Regions from separate parts of the Pseudomonas nunensis genome, predicted to be linked through region 2. Evidence: riboswitches for the same ligand, from Rfam matches in the RefSeq annotation. Region 2 holds a riboswitch; the other holds the start of a gene.
What was found. A riboswitch is a leader RNA that binds a small molecule or an ion and turns the genes downstream of it on or off. The one in region 2 is predicted to bind cobalamin.
Positions count from the first base shown of each region.

Region 1: linked by a shared signal. The riboswitch ahead of NK667_RS13110 (CbtB domain-containing protein) and the one ahead of cobO (cob(I)yrinic acid a,c-diamide adenosyltransferase) in region 2 are both predicted to bind cobalamin.

Region 1 is NZ_CP101125.1:3,066,226-3,073,820, reverse strand. It holds gene NK667_RS13135 (acyltransferase family protein) at 168-1,202, shown strand; gene nfuA (Fe-S biogenesis protein NfuA) at 1,260-1,844, shown strand; gene cobM (precorrin-4 C(11)-methyltransferase) at 2,038-2,784, opposite strand; gene NK667_RS13120 (cobalamin biosynthesis protein) at 2,867-3,280, opposite strand; gene NK667_RS13115 (CbtA family protein) at 3,277-3,984, opposite strand; gene NK667_RS13110 (CbtB domain-containing protein) at 3,996-4,199, opposite strand; cobalamin riboswitch at 4,318-4,546, opposite strand; cobalamin riboswitch at 4,733-4,944, shown strand; gene cobW (cobalamin biosynthesis protein CobW) at 5,041-6,102, shown strand; gene cobN (cobaltochelatase subunit CobN) at 6,106-7,595, shown strand, end outside.
Region 2 is NZ_CP101125.1:4,296,750-4,304,344, forward strand. It holds gene NK667_RS18720 (cobyrinic acid a,c-diamide synthase CobB) at 1-1,008, opposite strand, end outside; gene cobO (cob(I)yrinic acid a,c-diamide adenosyltransferase) at 1,019-1,630, opposite strand; cobalamin riboswitch at 1,712-1,941, opposite strand; gene NK667_RS18730 (hypothetical protein) at 2,096-2,680, shown strand; gene NK667_RS18735 (PQQ-dependent sugar dehydrogenase) at 2,747-4,060, shown strand; gene NK667_RS18740 (O-methyltransferase) at 4,188-4,841, opposite strand; gene NK667_RS18745 (C40 family peptidase) at 4,862-5,404, opposite strand; gene NK667_RS18750 (C40 family peptidase) at 5,570-6,208, opposite strand; gene hda (DnaA regulatory inactivator Hda) at 6,422-7,126, opposite strand; gene NK667_RS18760 (AI-2E family transporter) at 7,357-7,595, opposite strand, start outside.

The DNA of each region.
Region 1 (7,595 bases), 1.2 Mb from region 2:
ACCTTTGATCGCGGGCCGGTGTCGGATCTGTAAGGCACCGCAAATCCCCTGTGGGAGCGGGCTTGCTCGCGAAAGCGGTGTGTCAGGCACTAACAATGTCGACTGACACGCCGCCTTCGCGAGCAAGCCCGCTCCCACAAGGGGAGATGCGATCAGGAGGGCGATTGATGTTGATTTCAGTACAAGCCCTGCGCGCCATCGCAGCCTGGGCGGTGGTCTGCCACCATTTCATGCAGATTTTTTTCGACTTCCAGGCCCGAGGGCCGGTGGGGCAGGCGTTTATCGACAAGGGCGCGGTGGGCGTCGACATCTTCTTCGTCATCAGCGGCCTGGTGATTTTCCTCTCGACCGAAGGCAAATCCCTGCCGCCCGCGCGATTCCTGTTGTATCGGCTGTTTCGGATCGTCCCGGCGTACTGGCTGTACACCGCGCTGATGGCGCTGGTGGTGGTGTTTGCGCGGCCGGTATTGCCCGATCAAACCGTCGATTGGTCGCATTTCCTGCTGTCGCTGTTGTTTATTCCTACGGAGAACCCCGGCGGTTACGGGATTTATCCGACCCTCAACGTTGGCTGGACCCTCAACTACGAAATGCTCTTTTACCTGCTGTTCGGCTGGGCGCTGCTGTTTCGCTTGCACTTCAGGCTGGTGATTGTGGCGGCGTTGCTGTTCGCGGTGTGCCAGGCCTGGACCGGTTATGGCTGGGTCAGCGAGTTCTACCGTTCAGACATCGTTTATGAGTTTCTGCTGGGGATCGCCGTCGGCATGCTTTACCGGCGTGGCTGGATCAAACCGGGGCTGTGGCTGCCATTGCTGGGGATAGTCGGCGCGTTGCTGGCGATTTATCACTGGGCGCCGGCGCCGCGTTTCCTGAACTGGGGCTTGCCGAGCGCGGTGCTGGTAATCGCGTGCATCGCGCTGGAGCGTTTTTTCGAGAACAACCGGGTGTTCGAGCTGCTGGGTAATTGTTCCTACTCGGTGTACCTGATGCATGTGCTGGTGCTGTCCGCCGGGGGATTTGTCGCACAGCGCTATGGCGTGAATCCCTACGTGATGTTCGGCGTTTGCGCGGCGACTATCGGTCTGGCGTCCTGGGCCAGTTACGAATGGGTGGAAAAACGCAGCTATCGGTGGCTTAAAGCACGGATTGACGGCGAAACGGTTACTCAACCCGCGCTGGCGCTTTCCCGACAAAAATACTAGGACTTTGTGCGGCGCGATGATTGGCGTAAACTGCGCCCAAGCCTGCGAGGAGTTTCCATGACCGCTATTACCATCACTGACGCCGCCCACGATTATCTGGCTGATCTGCTCTCCAAGCAGAACACCCCAGGCATCGGCATCCGCGTCTTCATCACCCAGCCTGGCACCCAGTACGCCGAAACCTGCATTGCCTACTGCAAGCCGGGCGAAGAAAAACCTGAAGACACCGCGTTGGGGCTCAAAAGCTTCACCGCGTACATCGATTCGTTCAGCGAAGCTTTCCTGGACGACGCGGTAGTCGACTACGCCACCGACCGCATGGGCGGCCAGCTGACCATCAAGGCGCCAAACGCCAAAGTCCCGATGGTCAACGCCGACAGCCCGGTCAACGAGCGCATCAACTACTACCTGCAAACCGAGATCAACCCGGGGCTCGCGAGCCACGGCGGTCAGGTCAGCCTGATCGATGTGGTCGAGGACGGCATTGCCGTGCTGAAGTTCGGCGGCGGTTGCCAGGGCTGCGGCCAGGCAGACGTGACCTTGCGTGAAGGCATCGAGCGCACCTTGCTCGAGCGCGTTCCGGAGCTCAAGGGCGTTCGCGATGTGACCGACCACACGCAGAAAGAAAACGCCTACTACTAAGGTGTTCGCTGCGGCATAAAAAAAACGGCACCCGTGAGTGCCGTTTTTTTATACGTGAACAGTTACCTGTGGCGAGGGGGCTTGCCCCCGTTGGGCTGCGAAGCGGCCCCTGCATTTTTCAGGCATACCTTGCATGCAGGTTTTGCGACGGCTTCGCCCCCGGACGGGGGCAAGCCCCCTCGCCACAAGTGCTTCAGGGCCTGTAAAGATGCGCATGCCCCGCGCGGTAAAGCGACGACTCGCTAAAGTGATCGCTTCCCAACACCCGACCCACCAGAATCAACGCCGTGCGCCGAAACCCCTTGGCCTCAACCTTCCCGGCGATATCCGCCAAAGTCCCGACCACCCAATCCTGATCCGGCCACGTCGCCCGGTGAATCACCGCAATCGGGCAGTCCGCGCCGTAATGCGGCAGCAACTCGGCCAGAATCTTCTCCAAATGATTGACCCCCAGATGAATCGCCATGGTCGCCCCGTGCTGCGCCAAACTGCCCAGTTCTTCACCGGCCGGCATCGCGGTCTTGTCGGCATAGCGAGTCAGAATCACGCTTTGCGAGATATCGGGTAACGTCAACTCCGCTCCCAGCAACGCCGCACAAGCCGCTGTCGCCGTGACGCCAGGGATGATTTCAAACGGAATACCCAGCTCTCGCAGGTAGCGAATCTGCTCGCCAATCGCGCCATACAGACTCGGATCACCGGAATGCACCCGCGCGACATCCTGACCGTTGCCGTGGGCGGTCTTGATCAGTTCGATGATCTGTTCCAGGTGCAGCTCGGCGCTGTTGACCAGCGTTTGCGCCTGGTGGCCTTCGAGCACCGCGACCGGCACCAGGGAGCCGGCGTAGATGATCACCGGGCAGCTGCGAATCAGCCGTTGGCCCTTGACGGTGATCAGTTCCGGGTCGCCGGGACCTGCGCCAATGAAGTAGACGGTCATCGTCAGTTCCTATGGAAAAAAGGGGCTGGGCAAGGCTTCAGATGAAGATTGCTCATGATCGAGGCAGGGATTATCGGGGATTTTATGCAGCACTGGCCAATGCGAGGGTGGCCTGGGCATATTTTTGTCGGGAAATCAGCAGCTTCGCCGGTGCCTGGGCCAGGTGTTCAGCCAGGGCCAGGGCGGCGCTTTCCGCGACGCCGTAGCAGCCGGTGCGTTCAAACGCGATCTGCGATTGATGGCTCAGTTGCAATTGGTAACCGGCCAATTGCTCACTGCTGAAATACATCACCTGCAGCCCCAGCTGCGCGGCTAACTCGATCAGGCCCGGTTCATCACGCTTCAGGTCGATGCTGGCCAAGGCCTTGATCTGGCGAAGTTCGATGTGATGCGCCTGCAGTGCCTGATCGAGCAGCGCCCGCAATGTGCTGGCGGGGCAGCCGCGCTGGCAGCCCAGGCCGACCACTAAAGTCGGCGCTGTGCCTTGTTCAGTCATGCGTGGTATTGACCATCGCTTTTGCGGCGGAACAACCAGGCGCTGATCAGGCCCAGGGCCAGCCAGAACACTACGTTGGTCAACTGCGAAGCGATTTTGAACTGCGATTCCAGAGCTTCCGGGGCCAGCATCGAGTGGACTTCCGGTTGCGGCGCGCCGATGACGTGCGGAACCGCCAGAATCGCCACGCCGAGGATCTTCATCAGCCAGTGACGGCTGAACACGATCAGCGCGATGCCGACAGCGGTGGACGCTGCAGTACCGATCCACCAGATCTGCCGTTGTGCCAGATCGGCAGCCGCAGTGCCCGGCAATTCAGGCGGCAGGCCCAAGGTCGGCGCCAGCACGAAGGTCGCGTAACCGGCCAGGCCCCAGAGCAGGCCCTGAGCAGTTTTGGTCGGGGCGCGCAGGGTGTAGAGACCGGCGAGCATCAGTGCGAAACCGACGGCGACCACCAGATTACCGCCGGTGGTGGACAACACGCGCTGCCAGCCGTCTTCCGGCTCCCAGGCTTCGGCGTCGTGGGTGTGTGCGGCCATGGCTCCATCGGCGTGCTCGTGAGCAACTACTGCGGCAGGCTCGGATTTTTCATAGGTTTCCGCCTGGAGAATCAGCGGAGCGACCCAGAAACTCTGCAGCAGGGTCAGCAGCAGGGCGGCCAGCAGCCCGGTGAAACCTGCGGTTTGCGCGATACGCTTGATCATGTCGGCAGGTCTCAATGGCACGGGAACGCGGAGCTGTGACGGGTATCGTGCGCGGCGTTGTGCACCGCTTCGATGTGCGAGAAACCGGCGAAATACACCAGGCACGCGCCAAGGATCGACGCACAAACGGCGGCGGTCAGGCGTTGGCTCAGGGTGGTTGTGGTGCTGGCGGTGGCTTTCTTGGTACTGCTGTCGGTGCTGCTGATGATCGACATGGCGCTTCCCTCTGGTCTGTCAGCGGGTGAATTGAGCGCATGCAAACCCCTGCGAGCGTGCGCGCAGAGGTTCAAACAGCGCCCGCCCACCGCGGGTTTGTTATTCAGTGATCGTACTGGTCACTTTGTGTTGCGGGCCGGTCTCCGGGCTCACGAGGGGTCAAGGCTTGCGCCGAAACCTGCAAGAATCACCTTCCCATGCCGAACTGCCGGCACAGTGGATCTGATTCTTCGCTCGCTTACCGTTGCGGGGGCAGCACCGGACTGACATGGCTTTAGAGTAAAGCACATGATTCACCGGTTTCCCGTTTCACCCTGTGAAGGGCACCCGTAACAAGGCGTGTAGGAGAGCATGGGCGGGGCGGGGGAGTCAATTGGCATGGGTTCTCAGTTGGAAACCGAGTCGCGCCCTTCGCGAGCAAGCCCGCTCCCACAGGTAACCGCATTCCCATGTGGGAGCGGGCTTGCTCGCGAAGGCGTCATCACAGTCGCTACAGAACTCAGCAGAACATTGACCCGCCCCCACACCATGCGTAGCCTTGCGCTTTCGAGGTTCTTCGGCGTTTGCCGAAGCTAAGAAGGGAACGCGGTCGATGCCGCGGCTGCCCCCGCAACTGTGAACGGTGATGTTCGCTGCCACGCCACTGCAAACCCCTCCAAAGGGTTCGCGGGAAGGCGCAGCCAACGCCAGTCCAACGACCGGCACACCGTCAGCCAGGAGACCTGCCTCGAAACGAATTCTCACTACAACCGGGCGGGGTGATCCGGTGGCGAAATTTTCCGCGCCTTTATCGCTGCGGTCGTCGTCCCGTATGCCCGCCACCTTGCCAAAGGGCATCCGATGAAAACACTGGCCAAACTCCCCGTCACTATCGTTACCGGCTTCCTCGGCTCGGGCAAAACCACCTTGCTGCGGCACATGCTCGACAACGCCCAGGGTCGCCGCATCGCGGTGATCGTCAACGAATTCGGCGAGCTGGGCATTGACGGCGAAATCCTCAAGCAGTGCTCCATCGGCTGCACCGAAGAAGAGGCCAACGGCCGCGTCTACGAACTGGCCAACGGCTGCCTGTGCTGCACGGTCCAGGAAGAGTTCTTCCCGGTGATGCGCGAATTGGTTGCGCGTCGCGGTGACCTCGACCACATCCTCATCGAAACCTCTGGCCTGGCCCTGCCAAAACCACTGGTGCAAGCCTTCCAGTGGCCGGAAATCCGCAGCGCCTGCACGGTTGACGCGGTCATCACCGTGGTCGATAGCCCGGCCGTAGCCGCTGGCACGTTCGCCGCGTTCCCGGATCAAGTCGACGCCCAGCGCAAACTCGATCCGAACCTGGACCACGAATCGCCGCTGCACGAATTGTTCGCCGACCAACTGGCCAGCGCCGACCTGGTCATCCTCAACAAGGCCGACCTGATCAGCCCGGAAGACCTGGCCCGCGTGCGCCTGGAAGTCGCCGAAGAACTACCGCCAGCCGTTAAAGTTATCGAAGCCAGCAGCGGTCGCGTGCCACTCGACGTGCTGATCGGTCTCGGCGCCGGCTCCGAAGAACACATCGACAGCCGCCACAGCCGTCACGATCATCACCACGAAGGTGAAGACGATCACGATCACGACGCCTTCGATTCGATCTCGATCGAGCTGCCACAAGCTGACGAAAGCCTGCTGATGGACGCGCTGACTCAACTGGTGGTCAAGCACGGCATCCTGCGGGTCAAGGGTTTCGCGGCGATCCCGAACAAGCCGATGCGCCTGCTGATCCAGGGCGTGGGCACGCGCTTCGACAAGCACTTCGACCGCCAATGGGGCGCCGAAGAAGCGCGCACCACGCGTCTGGTGCTGATCGGCCAGGAACTGGACGCCGCTCAACTCGAAGCGCAACTGCGCGCCGCGCTCAGCGTTTAAGCCATGCACCTGCTCAGGACCCAGCCCGGCGGTTTCGTGTCGGATGACAACATTGCCGACCTTGGACAAACCCCCGCCGAACTGGTGATCCTTTGCAGCGGCGATTCCAGCCTGGCGCTGCTCGCCGAAGCCGCGCAGCAATTGCCCGACGACTACCCGAGTGTGCGCTTGGCCAACCCGATGCAGGTGCAGAACCATGCGTCGGTGGACTTGTATGTCGATGAAGTGCTGCGCCACGCCAAGGTGATCCTGATCTCGCTGCACGGCGGCATCGCTTATTGGCGTTATGGTGTCGAGCGGCTGGTCGAACTGTCTGAACGCGGCGTGCAACTGATCCTGGTGCCCGGCGATGACCGCCCGGACCCGGAGCTCAGTGACCTCAGTACCGTGGGCGCGGAAGACCGCGATCGACTCTGGCAGTTTTTGCGTCAGGGCGGCATGGGCAATGCCCTGGATTTTTTCCGTTGCCTGGCCAATCGCTGGCTGGGTCGCGACTACGCCTGGGCTGAGCCGCAAACTCTGCCACGCACCGCGATCTACCATCCGCAAAAAAGCCCAGCTGAACTGAGTGATTGGCAAGCCGACTGGCAGGCCGATCAACCGGTGGCGGCGGTGCTGTTTTACCGCTCGCATTTGCAAGCGGCGAACACTGCTTTCATTGATGTTTTCTGTCAGCGTTTGCAAGCGGCCGGGCTGAACCCGTTGCCGATTGCGCTGGCCAGTTTGAAAGAGCCCGGCTGCCTGACGGTGGTCGAGGACCTGCTGGATGAAGTGGAAGCATCGGTGATTCTCAACACCACCGGTTTCGCCCAATCCAGCCCCGAAGCGCCGCACTTGCGACCGTTTCGCCGCAATATCCCGGTGATCCAGGCGATTTGTGCCCAGGACAACGAACCCGGCTGGCGCGCCAGCGAACAAGGCCTCGGCCCACGGGATCTGGCGATGCACATCGCGTTGCCGGAACTCGACGGGCGCATCATCAGCCGGCCGATCAGCTTCAAGGATCTGGCTTGGCGCAGTGAGCGCAGTCAGTCCGACGTGGTCTGCTACCGGCCGCAACCGGAGCGCATGGATTTCGTCGCCGAACTGGCGCGGCGCTGGATCGATCTGGCGCGGGTGCCCAATGGCGAAAAACGCATCGCGCTGATTCTCGCCAACTACCCGACCCGCGATGGTCGCATCGGCAACGGCGTCGGCCTCGACACCCCGGCTGCGGCGCTGAATATCCTGCGTGCGCTGTATAAAGAAGGCTATCCGCTGCCGGCCGAGTTGCCGGACAACGGCACCGCGTTGATCCAGCAACTGCTCGGCGGCATCAGCAATGACCTCGACACCCTCGACCAGCGCCCGTGCATGCAAAGCCTGGCGCTGGACGACTATTTGCTTATGTTCGACGCGTTGCCTGAGGCCAATCGCCAAGCGGTGCTGGAGCGTTGGGGCCCGCCGCAAAACGATCCGATGTTCCGTGGCGGACGCATGATGATTGCGGGGCT
Region 2 (7,595 bases):
TTCAACGTCAGTCAACGAATCGAGCAGATAAAGCATCCCGCCACATTCCGCCAGCAACGGTTTACCTGCGGCGTGATGCGCGCGAATCGCGGTCAGCATCGAGGTGTTTTGCGACAGCGCCACATGGTGCAGTTCGGGGTAACCACCGGGCAGATACAGGCTGTCAGCTTCGGGCAATTCGGTATCGCGAATCGGCGAGAAGAATGACAACTCGGCGCCCATCGCTCGCAGCAAATCGAGGCTGGCGCCGTAGGTGAAAGCGAACGCTTCGTCACGCGCCACGGCAATACGCACGCCCGCCAGCAACGGCTCGGCTTCGAGCACATCCGGAGCTGCGAATTCGACGGCCGGTGGCAACGCTACCTCGCAGCTGCTGGCCAACGCATCGGCTGCGGCGTCGAGGCGCAGATCGAGGTCGTTCAACTCGCTGGCCTGCACCAAGCCAAGGTGACGGCTCGGCAATTCGATCCCGGTTTCCCGGGACAGTGCGCCGTACCAGCGCAAGCCTTCAGTCAGGCTGCCTTCGAGCAATTGCGCGTGACGCAAAGTGCCGACGCGGTTGGCGAGGACGCCGGCAAACGGCAGGTCCGGCTGATACTTCGCCAATCCCAATGCCAACGCACCAAAGGTCTGGGCCATGGCGGTGCCGTCGATTACACCGAGTACCGGCACACCGAAGTGCCGCGCCAGGTCAGCGCTGGACGGCGTGCCGTCGAACAGGCCCATGACGCCTTCGATCAGAATCAGATCGGCTTCACCGGCGGCTTCCCACAACAGCCGACGACTTTCCTGCTCGCCGACCATCCACATGTCCAATTGATAAACCGGCGCACCGCTGGCGCGCTCGAGGATCATCGGGTCGAGGAAGTCCGGGCCGCATTTGAACACGCGCACCTTGCGCCCCTGATTGCGATGCAACCGGGCCAGCGCGGCGGTGACGGTGGTCTTGCCCTGACCGGAGGCCGGCGCGGCAATCAGTACCGCCGGGCAATGACGTATGCTTTTCATAAAATAGTATTCACAGCTCGACGCCTTTTTGCGCTTTGATCCCAGCCTGGAAAGCGTGCTTGATCACGTTCATTTCGGTGACGGTGTCGGCCAGTTCGATCATTTCCGGCTTGGCGCCGCGACCGGTGACGACGACATGTTGCATCGGCGGACGGGCCTGCAAATCGCTGAGCACTTGATCGAGATCGAGGTAACCGTGCTTGAGGGCGATGTTCAGCTCATCCAGCACCACCAGGCCGATCGACGGATCGCGCAGCAGTTCACGGGATACTTCCCAAGCGGCTTCGGCGGCAGCGATGTCGCGCTGACGGTCCTGGGTTTCCCAGGTGAAGCCCTCGCCCATCACATGAAAACGCACTTGCTCCGGGAAGCGCCGGAAGAACAGTTCCTCGCCAGTGCTGTTACGGCCCTTGATGAACTGCACCACACCGCACTGCATGCCATGGCCCATGGAGCGGGCGAGCATGCCGAAGGCCGAGCTGCTTTTGCCTTTGCCATTGCCGGTCAGCACCAACAGCAGGCCGCATTCGTTCGGCGAATTGGCGATGCGCTCGTCAATCACGGCTTTTTTTCGCAGCATGCGCGCCAGGTGGCGTTCGTCACGATCGGGGGTATCAGTCATGGGGGAGCTCTCCGTTGAGGCTGGATAACGGCGGGCAGGCACAAGAATAGACGGCAAAAAGCCTGGCATCGCCCACCGTGATGCCGCTGGATGGATCAGGCCGGTCTCCGGGCTCATGAGCGGTTTGCACCGGACTGCGCGCCTTCCCATGTCAGTCGACACAGTGGCTCAAGACGCAGCTTTCACTCATTTACCGTTGCGGGGGCAGCGCCGGGATCGTGGTTGTTCATCAATGAACAACGTCACTCACCGGCTTCCCTGTTTCACTCTGTCGACCACGGCCACAGAGCACCTGAAACAAGCCGCGAAGGTTAGAGGGTTGGGGGTGGAGCGTCAATTAAAGCCGGGACGCCACCGGGCGAATTTCTGCCGTCGATCAATTATCCGACGTCATTCTTGTGCCACACTCTGAGCAGTGATATCAAAGAGCCACAATCTCACAACACAATAATAAGGGTGAGCCACATGCAAGGCATGATCATCAGCAATCCGAAGCTGGAATTCCTGCGCCCGCTGCTGGAACGCTGGTTTGACTGTATCGACCGCTATAACGCTGTGCGCGGCGATAATGATGCACCGTACTGGTTCGACGAAAAAGCCAATATCAGCCTGCTTTCGGCCGCGGCCTGGATGGCGGAAATGGTCACGCTGCAACAGACGCCGACCCGCAAACAGACCGAAGAAGGCGAACGCAATGCTCGCGCCGATCTGTTGATCGCCGCCAGCGAAGCACGCGCTTACCTTCAGGCCACCCAGCGCTGGCCCAAGGTCAACAGCCTGAACCTGACACAAGCCTTGGTCGATATCACCGGCGACGCCAAGCGGATCAGCTACGCCAGCGACCTGAAACTCGGCTGCCTGTTCGTGGCTCCGCAAAAAGCCCAGCAAAGTGCCACCCCCGAAGAACTCCAGGACATGGTCGACGACTTGCAGAAGGAACACTCCTGCGCCGTGGCCTGGTATTTTCCCTACGCCTATCGCAAGTTGCGCAACGAATCCGGCCAGTATCACCCGGGCATTGCGGTGCTGTTCAAAGAGGCCCGTGGCTGATCGGTTGAACCATCGCGGCTGTTTGCTTCTCTAGATTAGATCAGTGCATTCATAGGGAAGATCAGCATGCGCAAACCCCAGCTCGTTCTCGTTATCGCACTCGCCGGAGGGCTTGTTGCCTGCGGCGAGACCTCCAGCCTGCAAGTCACGGACGGCACCGGTCCATCGCCCAAACTGCCAGAACCGAACAAAACCCTGATCCCGACGGTGAATATCGCCCCGGCGATCGGCTGGCCGGCTGGCGCCAAACCGACCCCGGCGGCGGGAACCCAAGTGGCGGCATTTGCTGAAAACCTCGATCACCCGCGCTGGCTCTACGTGCTGCCTAACGGTGATGTGCTGGTGGCGGAAACCAATGCTCCGCCCAAGCCTGACGACTCCACCGGCATTCGCGGCTGGGTGATGAAGAAAGTCATGGGCCGCGCCGGCGCCGGTGTTCCAAGCCCGAACCGGATTACACTGCTGCGGGACAAGGACCACGACGGTGTGGCCGAAACGCGTACGGTGTTCCTGGAAAATCTCAGCTCGCCCTTCGGCATGGCACTGGTCGGCAACGATCTGTACGTGGCCGACTCCGACAAGTTGATCCGTTTTCCGTACAAGGACGGCGAAACCTCCATCACCGCGCCAGCCACCAAAGTTGTCGATCTACCGGGCGGCACGCTGAATCACCATTGGACCAAAAACGTCATCGCCAGCAAGGACGGCAGCAAGCTGTACGTGACGGTGGGCTCCAACAGCAACGTCGGCGAAAACGGCCTGGATAAAGAAGAAGGTCGCGCGGCGATCTGGGAAGTGGACCGAGCCACCGGCAATCACCGGATCTTCGCCTCGGGCTTGCGCAACCCCAACGGCATGGGCTGGGAACCGAGCAGCGGCGCGTTGTGGACCTCGGTCAACGAGCGGGATGAGATCGGCAGCGACCTGGTGCCGGACTACATCACCTCAGTCAAAGACGGCGCGTTCTACGGCTGGCCGTTCAGCTATTACGGGCAGCACGTCGATGTGCGCGTCGAGCCGCAAAATCCGGAAATGGTCGCCAAGGCCATCGCCCCGGATTACGCCGTCGGCCCGCACACCGCTTCGCTGGGCTTCACCTTTGCCGAAGGCAGTAAACTGCCGGCACCGTTCACCAACGGCGCCTTCGTCGGCCAGCACGGCTCATGGAACCGCAAACCGCACAGCGGCTATAAAGTGATTTTCGTGCCGTTCACCGCAGGCAAGCCGACCGGGCAGCCCGTCGATGTGCTGACCGGGTTCCTGGATAAAGATGAAAACGCTTTGGGTCGGCCGGTGGGTGTGGTGATCGATCAGCAGGGAGGCTTGCTGGTGGCGGATGATGTGGGGAACAAGGTTTGGCGGGTTTCGGCGGCTAAATAAAACTCTTCCTGCCAACACCAAACCCAATGTGGGAGCGGGCTTGCTCGCGAAGAGGGTGTGTCATTCAACAATAATGTCGACTGACACATCGCTTTCGCGAGCAAGCCCGCTCCCACATTTATAAGCGTCAGCGTTTGCGGCAAAGCGTTAATCCATCGCCAATCGGCAGCAACGATAAATCCACTCTCGCATCATCCTTCAACGCTCGATTGAGCTTCTGAATCGCCCGCGTGTCGACGCTCTCGGGATTGCTCTCCAGCACCCGTCCGCTCCACAACGTGTTGTCGAATATCGCCAGACCACCCACCCGCAGCAAACGCAGGGCGTGCTCCAGATAACTCGGGTAGTTAGCCTTGTCAGCATCGATAAAGATCAGATCAAACACGCCCGGTTGTTCCAGCTGAGCGAGGGTTTCCAGCGCCGGCGCCAGACGCAAATCGATACGTTCGGCGAGCCCCGCTTCCTGCCAGTAACGCCACGCGATGGCGTTGTAGTCGCCGGGGATATCGCAACAGATCAACGAGCCGTCCTCCGGCAACGCCGCCGCCATGCACAAGGCGCTATAACCGGTGAAGGTGCCGATTTCCAGCAGACGCGTGGCGCCGGTGAGTTTGACCAGCAAGGCGAGGAACTGCCCCTGCTCAGGCGCCACTTGCCAGCGGGCCATGGGCAGCGTCTGGGTTTCATCGCGCAAGCGCTTGAGCAGCGACGTTTCCCTGAGGGAAACGTCGAGCAGGTATTGATACAGGGAATCGTCGAGATTGAGCGTGCGATTGGTCATCACAACCTCCGCGTAAAAACCTACTGATTACGCGCCAGATGCTCTGGTTGCAAGACGCGTTTGGCGCTCAGGTAGGCTTTCTGCCAATAGGCTTTGGAAAGGCTGTCGAGCTTCACCGTGCCGCCGGTGGCAGGCGCGTGAACAAAGCGGCCTTCACCGACGTAGATACCGGCATGGCTGACCTGGGAGCCGCCATTGGTGGCGAAGAAAATCAGGTCACCGGTTTGCAGGCCTTCCTTGCCGACATTGGCCGCTTGCATGCTGATCATTTCGCGGGTGGTGCGCGGCAGGGAAATGCCGGTGACGTCACGGTAGACGTAACCGATCAGGCCACTGCAATCGAATCCGGAATCTGGCGTATTGCCGCCCCAGCGATAGGGCGTGCCCACCAGGCCGAGGGCGCGAAACAACACGTCTTCCGCTTCAGGGGAGAATGCTTGGGCAGGGCCAAAAATAATCGGCGCTCGAACCACTGGCGCGGGCTGCGGCGGTGGCGTGCGGCTGGCGCAAGCGCTGAGCAGCGCTGCAAAGAGCATCAGGGTGAGGCGGGCCGACATCGTCATAAGCAGAGCATCCTGATCTGGCTGCGGCTTTTTTCTGCCGGAAAGACAGAAAAGAAAACCGCCTGCGCAGAGCACAGGCGGTTTGCCATCAATAATAGACAGGATTCTAGCGCTTATGCGCCAAACTTCAAGTAAGACTTTAAGTTCGCCTTACATAAAGTGTGCTTACTTGCGAGCGGTGACCACAGTCGGGGCCATCGCAAGTGCGCGCTTGGCTTCGATGAAGGTTTTGCTCCAGTAGCTGTCGCCCAGGCTATCGACTCGCACGCCACCGCTTTTGCGGCTGCTGGAGTGGATGAACTGGTCATCACCGAGGTAAATCCCGGCGTGACTGACACGACCGCGACGACCATTGGTGGCGAAGAACAGCAGATCACCGGGCTTGAGATTGTTGCGCGAAACCAGCGGGGCGTCCACGTTGATCATTTCGCGAGTGGAGCGCGGCAGGTTCATGCCGGCCTCTTCGCGGAACAGGTAGCCGATGAAGCCGCTGCAGTCGAAACCGGCTTCAGAGGTACCGCCGAAACGGTAACGAGTACCGATCAGGGACATGCCGCGTTCGAGGATGCTGTCAGCAAGGACCGGAAGCTGGTAAGACTTGCCGTCGGCGAAGCTGGCCAGTTCTTTTTCGGTGGCCGTTTCTTCCTGGAAAAGAGTGTCCTGATACAGGACGGAAGATTGGGCGGTAACAGAGTTTTTAACCTGCTGTTGTTGCTCTTGCTGAGTCACTGGGGAGTGAGCAGCGCAACCGAACAACAGGGTGACGAGTGCGAGAGGCACGAGGGGTGCGAAGCGATTTAGCATGGGCACGACCGTGGCTGATAGTTGTAAAGAAGCCGAGACTATGCCCGCTATCAACCTCATTTGCAAATTCAATCGAACTTAATGTGACTTCCCGGTTTCTCGTTTACATCTAAGCGCTTAAACCCGTTCTGAATCTTGACGCAGCCTGCAGCCATGCAGGAAAGCGGATTTTCTGGCGCCTGGAATATGCCAAAAGCCGCTAAAAGCCTTGGTTTACCAGCCTAAAGTCTCTTTCAGAAATGGGATCGTCAGCTTGCGCTGAGCTTGCAGCGAAGCCTGATCGAGACGTTCAAGCAGCTCGAAAAGCGCACTCATGCTGCGGGTGCCACGGGTCAAAATAAAATGCCCGACTTCGTCCGTCAGGTGCAATCCGCGACGGGAGGCGCGCAATTGCAGCGCGCGCAATTTATCTTCGTCCGAAAGTGGGCGCATCTGGAAGATCAGCGCCAGGGTCAAACGTGATTTGAGATCCGCCAGCTTCACCGGCAGTTCACGCGGCGAGGTCGAAGCGGCGATCAGCAAGCGTCGACCGCTGTCACGTAGCCGATTGAACAGGTGGAACAGCGCCTCTTCCCAATCCGCGCGACCGGCGACGGCCTGCAAGTCATCGAGGCAGACCAGTTCGTATTGTTCGAGGTTGTCGAGAATCTCGATGCCGCGATCCAGCAACTCGGCGAGCGGCAAGTACACCGCCGGTTCGCCCATCTGCTCGAACCGCAGGCAAGCGGCCTGCAACAAGTGCGTGCGCCCTACCCCGTCCTTGCCCCAGAGGTAAATCAGGCTTTCGGTCCAGCCGGCGTCGGCTTCGCATAGCCGCTCGACATAGCCGAGTGCAGCGGCATTGGCGCCTGGGTAGTAATTGATAAAGGTAGCGTCATCACGCAGACGCACACCTAGGGGCAGCTGAATCGGTTTCATGCTGACTGAACAGTTCCAAAGGAACCGTTAGTGGCCTCTATGTAAAGTTTGCGAAGTTTATACCCGTGGGGCAGCCCGCACAATGCGGCAGACCACAAGCAAAATCAAAGGTTTGCGTTAACGCACTGGTTTTGTGACAGATTCTTTGGCGGTGCATGTGACAGCCAATAGAAAGAAGCGGGCCAGCCTGGCACGTAACCAGGCCGCCCGTTAAGGGATATCAGACAGTTTTACAGCTCGGGCTCATCCATCCCACTGTACACATCTGAATCTTTATACAAATCATGCAGATGGCGCACAAGTACCATGATCACCGCCGCCACCGGCAAGGCCAGAAGCACACCGGTGAAACCGAACAGCTCGCCACCGGCCAGAATGGCGAAAATCACCGCCACCGGGTGCAGGCCGATTCGGTCCCCGACCAGCAATGGCGTCAGCACCATGCCTTCCAGCGCCTGACCGACCATGA